2 regions of the Leptodesmis sp. genome follow, and region 2 is predicted to be linked to the other one. Evidence: predicted binding sites of a transcription regulator. Region 2 holds the regulator's gene; the other holds the start of a gene.

Region 1 (7,287 bases), on a different contig from region 2:
CAGTCCGGCTTCTTTTTCATCCTTGCTGACCACATGAGCTTTAGCCTGACAGGAGCGCACCAGAATTTCCTGCAGCAAATCTTCTGGCAGTGCAGATAGGCGATCGAGACGGGACACACTTTCCAATTGGGTAAATAATTCCGCATCCCAGATCACGCCGTACTTAATCACCTCTGCGATCGCAGATCGAAACTCTCGTGCTGGCAGTGTCTTTAATATCTGAGAATCAATCAGAACTAAGCGTGGCTGATGGAAAGCTCCAATTAAATTCTTACCTCTGGGATGGTTCACCCCCGTTTTGCCGCCGATCGCCGCATCTACCATGGCTAACAGGGAGGTAGGCACCTGCACCACATTCACACCCCGTAGCCAGGTCGCCGCCGCAAATCCCGTCATATCTCCAATCACCCCACCCCCTAATGCCACAAAGGTCGAGGAGCGTTCAATCCGAAAATCCAGGGCTGCATCATAAATTTTCTGGAGCGTCGCAGGTGTTTTATACCGTTCCCCAGCCGGCAAAATGCATGAGTCTACGGCAAATCCGGCTGTTTCCAGAGCTGCGATCGCCCGCTCTCCGTAGTGCCGGAAAATGACAGGATTGGAAACGAGCAATACCTTTTGGCCCAGCTTGAGGGACTGCATTTCTGCTCCTAACTGATCCAGTCCACCTGGAGCGATCGTGATGCTGTAGGAATTTTGAGGAAGCTGAACGGGAATGATGGATGGCATGGGTTGGGATGTGGAGATCAGGGATCGGGGCTTGGGGATAAGGGATTGGAGAGCAGATCGGGCGGAAGTGTCATTGCTCATTCGTCATTGGGATACCAGGGACAGAGGACAAAAGACAATCCAAAATTGCAAATCTAAAATCCCTCTTGTCTTCTTGCATCCTACTGCACTGTGGAGTGCCATAGTTTTGTATAGTTTTGTTAGATCTGATGGAGATGTACGTATGTCTGGAGTTGTGAGTTACGTTGTGCTGTTAGGGGGCGCTTTTGGATTAGCAATGGGTTTGTATTTTGGCTTTCGGGCCATCAAGCTAATCTGAGGTGGCAGCCATCAGGGAGGAATCGGGAAGGTGAGAAAGATGAGGGTGATCGAGGAAATCACCAGAGACGAAGAATGCCAGACTGTCTCTCCCTCCCCTGTCTTTGCCATCTTCTCTACACCTCCCCCTCTTCTCGTTATCCTAGCTTCGTTATCCCATCATGCCCCCATCTCATCACCCTAGACTTTGTACTTAATCCCAATGTTCAACGTGCGATTGCCGGAACGGTACCTGGCTCATGAGGCATTCCAACCGCAGCTTCACATTCAGTTAGATAATCGTCTAGCTGCGCCTCGATTTGAGTTTTGACGATCGTCCGGTACTCCAGAAAATGCTCATAGAGGGTGCAGACACTGAGGTAATGCTGCCAAACCCTGGGGTTATGCCGCAAAATACCCAACAAGTTCAGCCAAAATTGCCAGCGAGTTTTACGAACAAGGCCCTGTCGCCAACAGATAGTCAGCAAGGCGCGAATATTCACCCAACTAATGGGTCGCATTGGCACGGAACACTTGGGGGCTCCCATTTTCAGGAAATGGCGGTAGGTTCGTTGCAAATACTTCATTGGCTCATACAACTCCCAAAAGGCATTGATATATTCCCTGGCAATCTCTTCCAGGGGACGACTGGGTACAAAGTTCATCAGGGTTGTTTGATTTATATCTGCTGCACCTAAATTCTGTTCGCGTAATCGTCCTTCTTTCTTTAGGCGATACCAGAGAGCTGTATCCGGCAGGGCTTGTAGCATACTCAACACGGCTATTGGAATAGCAGTTTGTTCAATGAACCGAACAATGCGATCGCCCGCTCCAGGTTGTTCCCCATCAAATCCAATGATAAAACCTGCCATCACCCGTAACCCAGAGCGCACAATGGTATCTACAGAATCAGTCAGGGAATCACGAGTATTTTGAAACTTGTGAGTTACCATTAAGCTGGCTGCATCAGGAGTCTCAATTCCCAGAAAAACAGCGGTGAAGTTACATTCCAGCATTAAATCCATCAGTTCTTGATCCTGAGCGAGATCGACTGAAGCTTCTGTGTTAAAGCGAAAGGGGTAGTGATGGTGGGCCATCATCCAGGATTTTAATTCCCTGAGCAGCAACTTGACGTTGCGCTTATTGCCAATAAAGTTGTCATCCACCATAAAGATAGCCTGTCGCCAGCCCAGTTCATATAAACGCTCTAACTCTGCTAAAAGCTGACCAGGTGTTTTTGTTCGGGGCTTGCGGCCATACAGCACAATAATGTCGCAGAATTCGCACTGAAAGGGGCAGCCCCGCGAGAACTGAATAGCCATGCTGTCATAGGCTGAAAAGTCCAACAAATCAAACCGAGGGATGGGAGTTGTTGTCACATCGGGCTTATCGCCATTGGCTCGAAAGATGCCTTGAGGCTGCTTCTGGCAGATGGCTTCGACAAACATGGGGAGTGTAATCTCTCCCTCGTCCAGAATCAGATAGTCAGCTCCAGCGGCTACAACTTCCTGGGGCAGAGCCGTGGCGTAAGGGCCTCCAACGGCGACTGGCTTACCTCTTCGTTTGGCATCTTGAATCTGATTCAGCAGATCGTTTTTCTGTACGATCATGCCTGAGACGATAACGATGTCAGCCCACTCCCACTCTTTTTCAGTTACGGATCGAACATTGCAATCGACCAGCTTATAGTCCCAGTCCTGGGGGAGGATGGCCGCAACTGTTACCAGACCCAACGGGGGCAACATTACTTTGCGATCTACAAGCTCCAGTGCTTTTTCGAACGACCAGTAGCTCTTGGGAAATCGTGGATAGAAGAGTAAAACACGCATATCCAGCCCTTACTCAAATGGTTTACAAAAATAATCCCTCAGCTTAATGGCTGTTTTCCTGTTTTTCTGGGAGTTACAGATTGCTTTCGCATTTGCAAGACGGCATTGGGAATTAGGGATTAAGGGTTGGGGATGCTAAAGCCGTGAGGTACAGTCAACAAAGCAAACCATTGGAGTAATGCTGAAATTCATGAAGGTAATCGCATCCCGTCTGAAACCATTGTTGCGCTGGGTTATCCTGGGCGCTTGTCTGTTCTTTCTGGCTGCAGTACTGAAACAAAACTGGGAGAGCGTCACCAGCATTCGCATCACGGAGACAGGATGGGCCTGCTTAATCATGGCGCTGGGAGTGACCTTATATGCTCACATTGTGGCAGGCTGGGTTTGGGGATGGATCTTGCGCCGAGACTTCCAGCAGGTAGTACCGTGGAATTGGATTATTCAGACGTACCTACAAACCAATATTGCTAAATATTTGCCGGGAAATATCTGGCACTACTATGGACGAGTGCAAGCCGCTACTCAAGCAGGTGCATCCCTAGAAACAGCCACAGTCAGCGTTTTGTTGGAACCCCTGTTAATGGCGGCGGCGGCCTTACTGGTGGCCGTCTTGAGTAGTCAGGCGATCGCAAGCCAGTACGGGTTTCTGGGCCTCTTACTGCACTTGCTTATATTGGCCGGAATACTCCTGGCCCTACATCCCACAGTGCTGAATCTGCTTATTCGTAAATTAGCCAAAGCAAAACAGAAAGCTACGCCAGTCCTAGAACCTGTAGCAACCCCTTTTTCCTTAAATCACTACCCATGGATGGGTTTGTTAGGAGAATTGGGATTTTTGCTACTGAGAGGAGGAGGTTTCCTACTGACGTTTCAGGCTCTGAATTCGTTTACTCCCTCACAAGTGCCAGTACTCTTGAGTGCCTTCAGCTTGGCCTGGTTACTGGGGCTAGTAGTACCCGGTGCCCCAGGAGGCATGGGGGTGTTTGAGGCTACAATCATTTCCCTGCTAGGCCGCGAATTTTCCTCTGGTTTGCTGCTGGGAGTAGTCGCACTCTATCGGCTGGTAAGTGTAGCCTCAGAAGCCTTGGGAGCCGGCCTGGGCTGGCTGGATCAGCAGACAAATCAAAATAAGTCATTGCCCCAAAGCATAAGGCAAAGGCATTAGAGGGTGTTTGAAAAGTATCTGGCGGTTAAAACCGCGACTACACTCACCCAGTCTGCCGACGCAGACTCAATACAATCAAGGTTTTCAGTAACCTGCATCGGTAGGTTTTCTCGGTATAGCCGCGACTTCAGTCGCCAAAGTAGCTTGAAAACATCCTCTAAGGATCTTCTTCAAGTAAATCTGCTTGAGACATGAGTTCATCCGGCACTAATTCATTTGGAAATAACTCCAACTGTTTTTCTTGTTTTAGCTGAGAGAAAATACGGTAAGTGTCCGGATCGAAAATTTTGGCTTCTTCCGGTGCTTGCTGCTCCATTTTGACCAGGTTATACTGCACGTTTTCTGCATAAATGGCAAAGGTAACATTAAAAACTTCTAGAAAGTTCACTACCCATGCACATTCACTTTCTGTGTAGTCCTGATAGTACTGAATTAAGTCAGCAATGCGGGCTTCTAAATGGGTTCGAGCATGCTTACAAATTAGAATAATTTTAAGTAAGACAATAACCAGTGTGAGAGCATTTCCCTGATTCAGCAATTGCACAAATAAAGGAGATGGTTCCGTCTGATTTTCGGTGGTGAGGACATCAATAATACGATTACAAGTTCTAAGAATTAAAGCACTGGTGACCACTTCATTGTCATAGCTCACATACAATTTCTCCAACTTCTCGCTCAGTTTTACTGTTAACGTATCGGCAAAATGGCGATTCTCTACTGAAAAAGCTAGATATTTGAGGAGGCTACGTTTAAATTCTCGGTAAGATAGATTCTCAACTTGATTAGCAAAAATATTAGCCAGGTTAGTATAGCTGAATTGGCCTCGTCGCACTACAATCAGTTTGATCAGTCGGAGAGCCTCATCGCCCAGAGCAGTAGGGTTTTTAAGTGAGGCTGCCGCAGAGTTGCGAGTTTGCGATCGCGCAATATACATCGCGAGATCAAACTTAAAGCGGTCTTTCAACTGTTTAGAAAGTGCTCTGGCGGCTTCCCGTTGTTCGATCGGATTTTTCAGGTTGATGTATTGGGGGACCAATAAATAGGATGTATAGCGAGACACCCAGGGCCCACGAGCCTGATCTTCATATCGAGAGGCAAATAACTTGAGTTCTTCAAAGTCTTTACTGTTAACAAAGTCAATAATCCAGGTTCTTAATCGCTTCAGTGTGGGAGAAGCCGTGTACCGATTAAATAAGGGGTCAGAAAAGACTTGAATGAGTTCTTGAATTGGCTTATAGTTTCTGCTGGCATACCAGTTGTTGACCAGGATGTAGCAACATCGCTTTAACGTATGCCTGAATTCTTCCTGATTGTCGGAGAAAACAACCTCGTAGATCGTATGTAAAGCACCCGTACTAACAGAATCTGTATGGAAGATAAATAGTCGTTTAAACTCTAATAAAACCTCTTCCGGTGGCCATTTTTTAACAATACTAAGTAAGAACTCGTAAATACAATCTTGTGCTTGTTGAATGTTACGCCCCGATCGATGAAATCTGTAGGGCTGATCATTCTGCTGAAAATTTTGTACCGGCTCCCCAATCATCATGACGACTCAGAATGCGTAAAGGTTTTGCTCTTGTGTCTTTAAAGACGACTAACCCACCGGTGAAGTAGAAGTAATTTCGTTTTTAGTGACGCATCATAACTTCTGCCACAGAAGGGCATTGCTGCTGTTCTTATTCCTTTAGTCCATGCAACAGATCCCTTATGCTAATCATGAGATATTTCCCTATGGTGGAAGTGATGGAGCAAGAGTGGGGGCTGTGATACTTAACCCTAGCCTTAAGTGATCTCCGTCATCAAGGCCAACTGAGTGCAGCTATTGTAACAAGACCTCGCAGCCTCCTGATTAGTCTTCAGGATAAAGGGAGGGAATTATTCATCCTTTAGATAGACTCTAAACTTAGAATCCATTACCCGTCAATGGAGAAAATGTGCAGTAGCGACATCACGACTGACAGCATCAGAGTAGTAGAGATAGGGGCAGAGGGACTTGAACCCTCACGACCTTGCGGTCAACGGATTTTAAGTCCGTAGCGTCTACCATTCCGCCATGCCCCCAAGGAGATGGGCTGTTTTAGCAACCTCTTTTATGATATTTAATCAGCCACTCGTACTATTCCATCATTAATTGAGTGATTTGTACAACTTTATAGTTCAAATGGGTAATCGCTATCGTTAAAAAACTAGATCGGGACGGGCAAACGATAGAATAATTCCCATTACCCGATAACGGGCTTGCACACCTGAGTTACTGTTTTCACCCTAAAGATGGTTATTGCACTCTTGTATCTAGTCCTGGCGGGAGCCTTTCTGGTGGTTATCCCAGCGATCGTGTACTTCTACCTGCAGGCTCGCTGGTACGTTGCAAGCTCCTTCGAGCGTGGGTTTATGTATTTTCTTGTATTTTTCTTCTTCCCTGGCCTGTTACTGCTGGCTCCCTTCCTGAATTTCCGGCCCAAGCGTCGTTCGATTGAGGGAGCCAATGCGGCGGGTTGATGTCATTGGTATAGGTATTGGGCTATTGGCATCGGGTGGCTTAGTGTTTGTAGTCTTTCGTCTGATGGGAGTCGACCCCACCAATGCGGGAATTTGGACTCAGGCATTGCTGGTTGCCGGATTGATCGGTTGGCTGGCTACCTATGTGCTGCGGGCTGTGTCAGGAAACCTGACCTACCATCAGCAACGCAGGGAGTATGATGATGCTGTCTTGCAGAAGCGTTTAGATGAACTCACTCCTGAGGAACTGGCGCAACTACAAGCTGAAATCGAGCAGGAAAAATCTGCTTCTAACAATTCACTGAACTCCTAGTCCTCTAGCTGTTACGCCCAATGACCTCTGTTTCCCAACGCTTTGAACAACTGCGTAGCCGTGCTCGTTGTGCTTTGATTCCCTTTATTACCGCTGGTGATCCAGACCTTGCAACCACCGAAGCTGCACTGAAAATCCTGGATGACAACGGGGCTGATCTGATCGAGTTGGGGGTTCCCTATTCTGACCCCCTCGCAGATGGCCCCGTTATTCAAGCGGCAGCAACCCGTGCCCTTAAGCAAGGGGCACGGTTAGAGCAAGTTTTGGCGGTCGTGCGGCGGGTTAGCCCATCCATTCGAGCGCCGATCGTTCTATTCACTTACTACAACCCGATTCTCAACCGGGGGGTTGAGTCCTTCCTGCAAGATGTGGCAGCGGCTGGTGTGAAAGGACTGGTTGTACCCGATTTGCCCCTGGAAGAGTCAGAGGTTTTGTTGCAACCTGCCCAACAG
Region 2 (7,287 bases):
CTGTTCCTTGCTCGACAAACCGATAGAGTTTAGGGGCTACCATATCATCCACTACGATCGCGGTTTGCTTCAGGTGATCGGCGATTGTTTGAGAAGCTCGCATCGCAGCGGCGATCGCATCGCGCACAGGATCGGGAGAGGACTCTCTATCGGAAGGTGCCATAGGTTTACGTGATTGGGTAAAGGTCTAATACCTCTACTGTAAAGAACAATTTGGCCTCCAGAATTCACTCACAGGTAGCAAGAACCGCCCCATCTACCGGGTGAATTCCGTCTAAATCAATTGATCGCAGGAAGCACGAAGCGCTGTGGACAACGATCCTGATTGATTCTCCCAGCGATCGCTGGGGAACACTGATACAAAAGGGTTAGCGCGATTCAACCTGAGTGATTTTCTACTTATGCAAAAGCCTGCAGAGTTCCTTTTTCCATTACAAGACTTGACTCTTTCTGAAAACCTGCTGTTCAAGTTGCCTCCCAAGGCTAGAGAGTGGGCAGAGAGTTTACCCTGGGCTGAGCGTCGGTATGTGTTGTCGTTGTGTCATCTCATTGTCGCGGCTTCACCCGAAATGCGGGCTAAATTTTTAGATGACTATACAGCAGATGGTCTGGTGTGTAAGGTTTTGGAAGACCGGGACACGCAGCAAAAAGTGAACTCTTATCTCAAAAAATTTAGACTGACCACCAATCTCAACACCAGTTCCCTCAGGCAATACATTCGTCAATTCTATATTCACTCCGCCCAGGACATGCGTATTCAGCCTGACCTTTACCTGGAATCTGCATTGCGACTGGTGATGAGTACGGAAGAGCGGAACCATGTCTTCTATTACATTTTGGGCTTTGAGCTGATCAAAATGATGTTCCGTATGAGTTGGTATCAGCACGAACGACTATATCGTTTACAACGCAACCAGGATGAATTTATCCAGACTTATATCAAACCAATCCAGCACGCTCACCGGATTAATCAGATTATTGTTCCGAAGGATGAACATTTATTTTTCGCTCGTCGTGATTATTTTGTCAAGCAACCTGTGATGAGCGAGAAAAAGTTGGTAGAACTGGCAATGGCTACCTTCACCACTGAAGTAACCACCAATTTTGGCTTTTCGATCATTCGTCATCCCCATGCTTTAGTGTTTGATTATCACTATATTTTTGAAGCTGAACCCGATCAGGTGTCCCTGCCATGAGCCCAGTGAATAACCCTGCCTTGGTGGCTGAGTTGACCCAGTTGTACCTGACCTACGAAACAGCCCTCTGTGAGAATGACCTGGCTACATTGGATGCGCTGTTTTGGGACTCGCCAGAGGTGGTACGGTTTGGGGCTACGGAAAATCTTTATGGCATGGAGGCAATTCGTACCTTTCGACAGGAACGTCCGGTTAAAGACCTGGCACGGGAAATTTCTAACCTGAAGGTGGTTACTTTTGGCAACGACACGGCAACGGTAACGTTGGAGTTTTACCGAACGATCGCAGGTATTCCCCGATGGGGACGGCAGAGTTAGGTCTGGCGCAAGTTTCCCGAAGGCTGGAAGATTGTTTTTGCCCATGTCTCCTTACTGCCGTCGTAAATGCCAGGATAAATTGTCAGTCCGTGATCATCACAAGCAGGAAATGATCGGCATAATGGGTAGCGGCAAGCGATCGGTGGGAAGAGATATGACGAATCAGAATGACCAGGCAGCCCGTAATGCCAATATCAGTTTAGTAAAGGCCCACTTTTTCTTTTACTATGCATTCCTGGGTGGCCTGATGCTACTGACCAGTTGCACTTCCCCGTTGCAAACTGCTACCTCTCCAGGTCCTGCTGGAGTTCCAACCGATGCTTCTCCTACTCCTACTCTGACCATTCCCACTTCTCCAACCCCTACTCCGTCTCCGACTTCCACCGCTGAAAAGCCCCCTTCCGTCAAAGTCGTGGAAACTAAACTGGCCGATCTGGTTGCCAAAGCCACAGGTCTGACGGTGCAGGCGGTGGATTGTCCAGCCGATCTGGTGGAAAAAGCCGGAACGACTTATAACTGCACGATCACATCGGAAGTAGGCATCTTCACGGGGGTTGTAGAGCCAACCGACCAACCGGGACAATTTAATTGGAGTACCAAGGGACTCCTGCTGCTCACCAAGCTCAATACCTTCATTCAACAAAGTGTACAAAGTCAGGGTGGTGGGCCTGTTACAGTCGATTGTGGAGGAAAAGCCAGAATTGTCAAGGTTGGCGAGACATTTGAATGTAAAGTAACTGATGCCAAGGGAGGTATGCGCACCACTCGAGTTACTGTCCGGGATGAGGTTGGCAATGTATTTATTGCTCCCCAATAGTTCAATCTTGTCCAACTCCAGAAACGCAGTTTTTCTGATCGGAAAACGACCGTTTTCTAGCTGGACTTGGTTTAACTTGAAGAGGAGGGCAAATTTCTTGAAATCGCCGCAGTTTTAACCTCTAGACCCTGTTTGTAGGACTGACATTATGTTAGACTTAAGCTCTGAGATTGATTCGGCTGCAGCAATGTTTGTCTATTCCATATTCGACAGGCTTCTCTCCGGACTCAACCCTCTACACATTTGGATTTCTGGAGACTTAAAGTAAGCCATGGCTATTTATGTTGGCAACCTTTCCTATAAGGTTACCCAAGAAGATTTGACTGAAATTTTTGCGGAGTATGGTTCCGTAAAGCGGGTGCAACTGATGATTGACCGGGAAACCGGAAGATCACGGGGCTTTAGCTTTGTGGAAATGAATACGGATGCAGAAGAAGATGCGGCGATCGAGGCTCTGGATGGAGCCGAGTGGATGGGCCGTGAGATGAAAGTGAATAAAGCCAGACCTCGTGAAGACAACCGGGGTGGCGATAGACGGCGCTCTGCGGGCAGTGGAGATAGCTGGTCAAACCGGGGCACGGGTTCCTACGGACGCTATTAGTAAAGACATTCCGCCGGAACAGCCCTACCCAATGCCTGTCTAAAATAAGACATTACAGGCTCTACTTCCTTAATTTTTGGAGGTAGAGCCTGTGAGCGTTTTGTTAGATACCGCTGGCAACATGACAGTTTAGTAAGTTCACCCTTATAGTGAATACATTCCAGCCTTATTTTTAAACTTCTTTTAGACCATTCTTTACTTATGTCCTTTCCGGTTCAACTGACCAATCGCCAACAGCAGGTTCTCTGGGCTACTGTGCGCCACTATATTGCCACTGCAGAACCCGTCGGTTCAGAAACATTGGTGAAAGAATATAACCTGAGCGTGAGTTCCGCTACGATTCGGAATGCAATGGGCGTGTTGGAAAAGGTTGGCTTACTCTATCAGCCGCATACTTCGGCGGGACGGGTACCATCGGATTCGGGCTATCGCATTTATGTCGATCAACTGATTCCTCCCTCCAAGCAGTTCGTGCAGCAGGCTGAACAACTGTTGAGCGATCGCCTCAGTGGCGAAGATTGGAATCTGGAATCAATGCTGCGACGGGCGGCCCAAATCCTGGCGACGGTGACGGGCTATGTGGCGCTAATCACGATGCCCCAGATGTACACAACCCGCCTCCATCATGTTCAACTGGTGCCTGTGGATCTGCAACGGGTGATGTTGATCTGCGTGACGGATTCCTATGAAACCCAATCCACGTTGATCGACTTACCCAGAAGTGAGGGAGAAGCAGAACCGGATGCGGAATTGCTGGAACAGGAATTGCAACTCTTGTCGAACTTCTTGAACAGCCATCTGCGGGGTAAAGCGATCGCAGAATTGTCGACGATCGATTGGAGTGAACTCGATCGGGATTTTCAGCGCTACGGGGATTTCTTAAAGACCATTCTCACTGAGTTATCGCGCCGTTCCCAGGCTCCCGCGCCTACCCAAATTTTGATCAGTGGATTGTCTGAGGTGATGCGCCAACCAGAGTTTTCTGAAGTGCAGCAGGTACAAACGATCGTGCATCTTCTGGAAGACGAACAGGATCAATTGCTGCCCTTAATTTTTGAGCCCTCTCCTTTTGACCAACTCGGTAAGCGAGTGACGATTCGGATTGGGGCAGAAAATCCTTTAGAACCGATTCGTACCTGTACCCTGATTTCTTCGACTTACCGTAAGGGAGATATTCCCGTTGGTAGTGTCGGCATGTTAGGCCCCACCCGGATGATGTATGAGAATGCGATCGCCCTGGTAGAAGCCACAGCGGATTATTTGTCCGATACTTTGAGCCAATAGAAATGTTTATACTTCGTCTGGATCAATTCCCATCGCCCGCAAGCGATCGGCTAAGCGATCGGCCCGTTGGCGTTCTTGGTCAGCTCGTTGCTGTTCTATCGCTCTGGCTTCTGCGCCTGTGGGAATGACGATTCCAGCACGATCGCACCAGCGCAACCAAATTCCAGGCACCATTTCAAATTCGCCTTCCCAGAGAGTCAGTCCCAGGTTTACGGTGTCTAGATAAATTGGTTCACCCACATTCAGTCCCTCAGGAGGTGTGAGTTCAATGTAGCGGCCTGCACTTAACGCCCAGATTTTCAGGAGAGAGCCGTTCAACTCGTCGGGTTGTTGCAGTTGCCGCAGGGGATCGAAGACGACGTAATAATCCACCTTTATCCGGGCATAGATCTCTTTTTTGCTGCCCAGTTCGTTGCCTTTGCGGTTGGAGACAACTTCGATCGCCACTTCGGGAACTTTGCCAAATTCCCACACCAAATAGGAACGATTGTGTCGCTCTACCCAGTTGTCTGGCATTTGCACTCCCAGGCTGAGAAAGACATCCGGGGCAATGCCGTCCTGGTTAATACTGTAGAAAATGCCAACATTGGCGGCGGCAATGAAAGGTGGAGGAATGACGGGCGAACTGTAGAGGGGTTCTACCAGCAGCCGCTGTTGTTTTTCAGATTGAAAGTTATCCACCGGAACTTCATCTTCCAGTACCAGATGGCTGATGTCAGGCCTGACAATTTCTTCAGATAGCAACGGCTGAGACATAGACCTGAGAGGTAAACAAAACCTTTACACCGATCCCCTCAGTCCCCCTTCATAAGGGGGATGCTGGAGGCAGGGGGATCTTTATCTGTCGAGATCGATCGCAATTTGATTCGGATGATCTAATCCAAAATCCTTAATCACTATCCTACTGCACCCACCGTGGGGAGAGCGGACAGGCTGGCGCTGAGGCAACCCTGCAACCGAGGATATATAGTATATTTGTACTAAAATATCTATTCATCCTACATCAATCCGGCTTCGGTGTCGCGATCGTGCTCTTGAAATTCTCACATCTTGCCTCACCCAACTGGAGGATAGGGGATTGCATAGGTGGAGGATGGCGATCGCAAATTTTCCCCTGCATGATGGAAACAAGCATGGTATAAAGATTGCTCGTTAAGTGCAGATAATCACAACATCTTGTTAACGAGTTGGTCTGGAAAGATTGCGGAAGTATTCACCTGGAAATAGCTGGTTGTTGCCCTGGTGTGTTCTTAGCACATCAGTTTTGGCCTGTCGTATTTCCACCTTGAGGAGTTCCAATGGCTTATAAAGCTGAAAGTTTTATTAGTGATTTAGATAAAGTTGCCAAAGCGCGTCAGGAGTTTTCGGGATATTTGAATGCAATCGCCAATACCCTCACCCAGGTAGAACAGGAGGGAGAAACCGCTTCCGCTAAGTTAGGTTTGGAGAGTGCGATCGAAGATTTAGAGTTAGTCAGCCGGAATTTAGGGGAGAGCGTGTTTCGCTGCTGGTGCTGGGCGACATGAAACGGGGCAAAAGTACCTTCCTGAATGCCCTAATTGGCGAAAACATTTTGCCGACTGACGTAAATCCCTGCACTGCTGTCCTGACCGTCCTCAGTTATGGGCAGGATAAGCAAGTAACGGTGCATTTCAAAGACGATCGCACACCAGAACGACTCGATTTTGAAACCTTCAAACAGCATTACACCATTCCACCGGAGGAAGCAAAGAAACTACAGGAAGAAGGCATTATTGCCTTTCCCAATGTGGCTTATGCCGAGGTACAGTATCCGCTGACTCTGTTAGAAAAGGGCGTGCAAATTATTGACAGTCCGGGATTGAATGACACAGAGCAACGCAATCAGTTAACGCTGGGATATATCAACAACTGCCATACGATTTTGTTTGTTCTCAGTGCTACCCAGCCATATACTCTGGGAGAACAGCGTTATTTGGAAAATTACATCAAAGATCGGGGTTTGTCCGTGTTCTTTCTGATTAATTACTGGGATGAAATTCAAAATCGCTTGATTGATCCAGAAGATTTAACGGCTTTGCATGAAGCAGAAGATCGGGTGCGGCAGGTGTTTAGAACCAATCTCACTCCCTATTGTCAGGTAGAAGGTGAGGATCGTTATGACGATCGCGTGTTTGAAGTCTCTTCTCTCAATGCTTTGCGTCAGCGGTTAAAAAATGGCTCACTGGAAGGCACGGGCTTTTCCGAATTCATCAAAGCATTGAATTACTTTTTGACGAAGGAGCGGGCCATCTCGGAACTGCGGCAGGCCAAATTAATTGCCTGACAAGCTTACCGTACTGTGCATGAAGCCTGCGATCGCCGCATTCCTTTACTCAGCGAAAGTATTCAAGAACTGAGACAAAAGATTCGTTCCGTGCAACCGGAATTTGATCAACTGGTCACGATTCGCGATCAATTTAAGGACGAAATTCGAATTGTGGGCGAATGGCAGACCAGTGCGATCGCCAACTCATTCCGCAGCTACCTGCCCGATCTGGCCGCGACCTTTGAAGCAGATTTCGCCCGCTATCAGCCCGAATTCAAATTCTTTTGAGATGGCGCGTCGCAAAGTGGTTCTGGCGATGAAGGAAGAACTGATCAAACTATTGCCGCAGATTGCCCAGGAGCAATCGTTCCAGGTGTATCAAGCGGTTAAGGAGTGCTTCGACACCTATCAGCAGGAAGTGGTGAAGCGGATGAATCATGACATCCAATCTCGTAAGGCTGAACTGGATGAGCTACTGCGTCAGAAGGAAGATTACGAGATTAACCAGCAGGCAGAAGAACGCCGCCTCAATCTACTCGACAACGAGGTGCTAACCCAACTCCACGATGTTGAGGATGCTTACGACCAGCTAATTGGGCAACCCGCGATCGTCCTGACTGCAGCATAGGCTCAACTCAGAAGTCGGAGTTTTGGCTGAATGCTCAAGTTTAATCTGAGGTTCCGATCAAAATTCCGACTTCTAGCCAGATCAAGAAGGAGGCCGGTTGATATAATCGCTGGTCATCAGGCCAGAGCGGCTGGAGCGACGAGTATAATTCTTCAGC

Evidence for each region. Region 2 encodes HrcA, which represses chaperone genes, less so after heat shock. Its sites were predicted from a motif close to ANTTAGCACTCNNNANTNNNGAGTGCTAANT; they were not measured.
Region 1: a site for HrcA is predicted at 2,966-2,996, ahead of ACUVQO_RS16720 (lysylphosphatidylglycerol synthase domain-containing protein). Genes of this name have one in related genera too.

What each region holds. Positions count from the first base shown of each region.
Region 1 covers NZ_JBRAGO010000081.1:1,095-8,381, reverse strand. The annotation lists gene aroB (3-dehydroquinate synthase) at 1-810, opposite strand, end outside; gene petL (cytochrome b6-f complex subunit PetL) at 953-1,048, shown strand; gene ACUVQO_RS16725 (B12-binding domain-containing radical SAM protein) at 1,254-2,855, opposite strand; gene ACUVQO_RS16720 (lysylphosphatidylglycerol synthase domain-containing protein) at 3,046-4,020, shown strand; gene ACUVQO_RS16715 (hypothetical protein) at 4,178-5,569, opposite strand; tRNA gene ACUVQO_RS16710 (tRNA-Leu) at 6,002-6,084, opposite strand; gene ndhL (NAD(P)H-quinone oxidoreductase subunit L) at 6,295-6,522, shown strand; gene ACUVQO_RS16700 (DUF3007 family protein) at 6,509-6,835, shown strand; gene trpA (tryptophan synthase subunit alpha) at 6,856-7,287, shown strand, end outside.
Region 2 covers NZ_JBRAGO010000020.1:16,595-23,881, forward strand. The annotation lists gene ACUVQO_RS06495 (hypothetical protein) at 1-163, opposite strand, end outside; gene ACUVQO_RS06500 (cobyrinic acid a,c-diamide synthase) at 441-1,196, shown strand; gene ACUVQO_RS06505 (AtzH-like domain-containing protein) at 1,193-1,513, shown strand; gene ACUVQO_RS06510 (hypothetical protein) at 1,551-2,330, shown strand; gene ACUVQO_RS06515 (RNA recognition motif domain-containing protein) at 2,602-2,931, shown strand; gene hrcA (heat-inducible transcriptional repressor HrcA) at 3,133-4,215, shown strand; gene ACUVQO_RS06525 (Uma2 family endonuclease) at 4,222-4,971, opposite strand; gene ACUVQO_RS06530 (hypothetical protein) at 5,514-5,741, shown strand; partial or broken gene ACUVQO_RS06535 (dynamin family protein) at 5,738-6,790, shown strand; gene ACUVQO_RS06540 (hypothetical protein) at 6,792-7,130, shown strand; gene ACUVQO_RS06545 (hypothetical protein) at 7,212-7,287, opposite strand, start outside.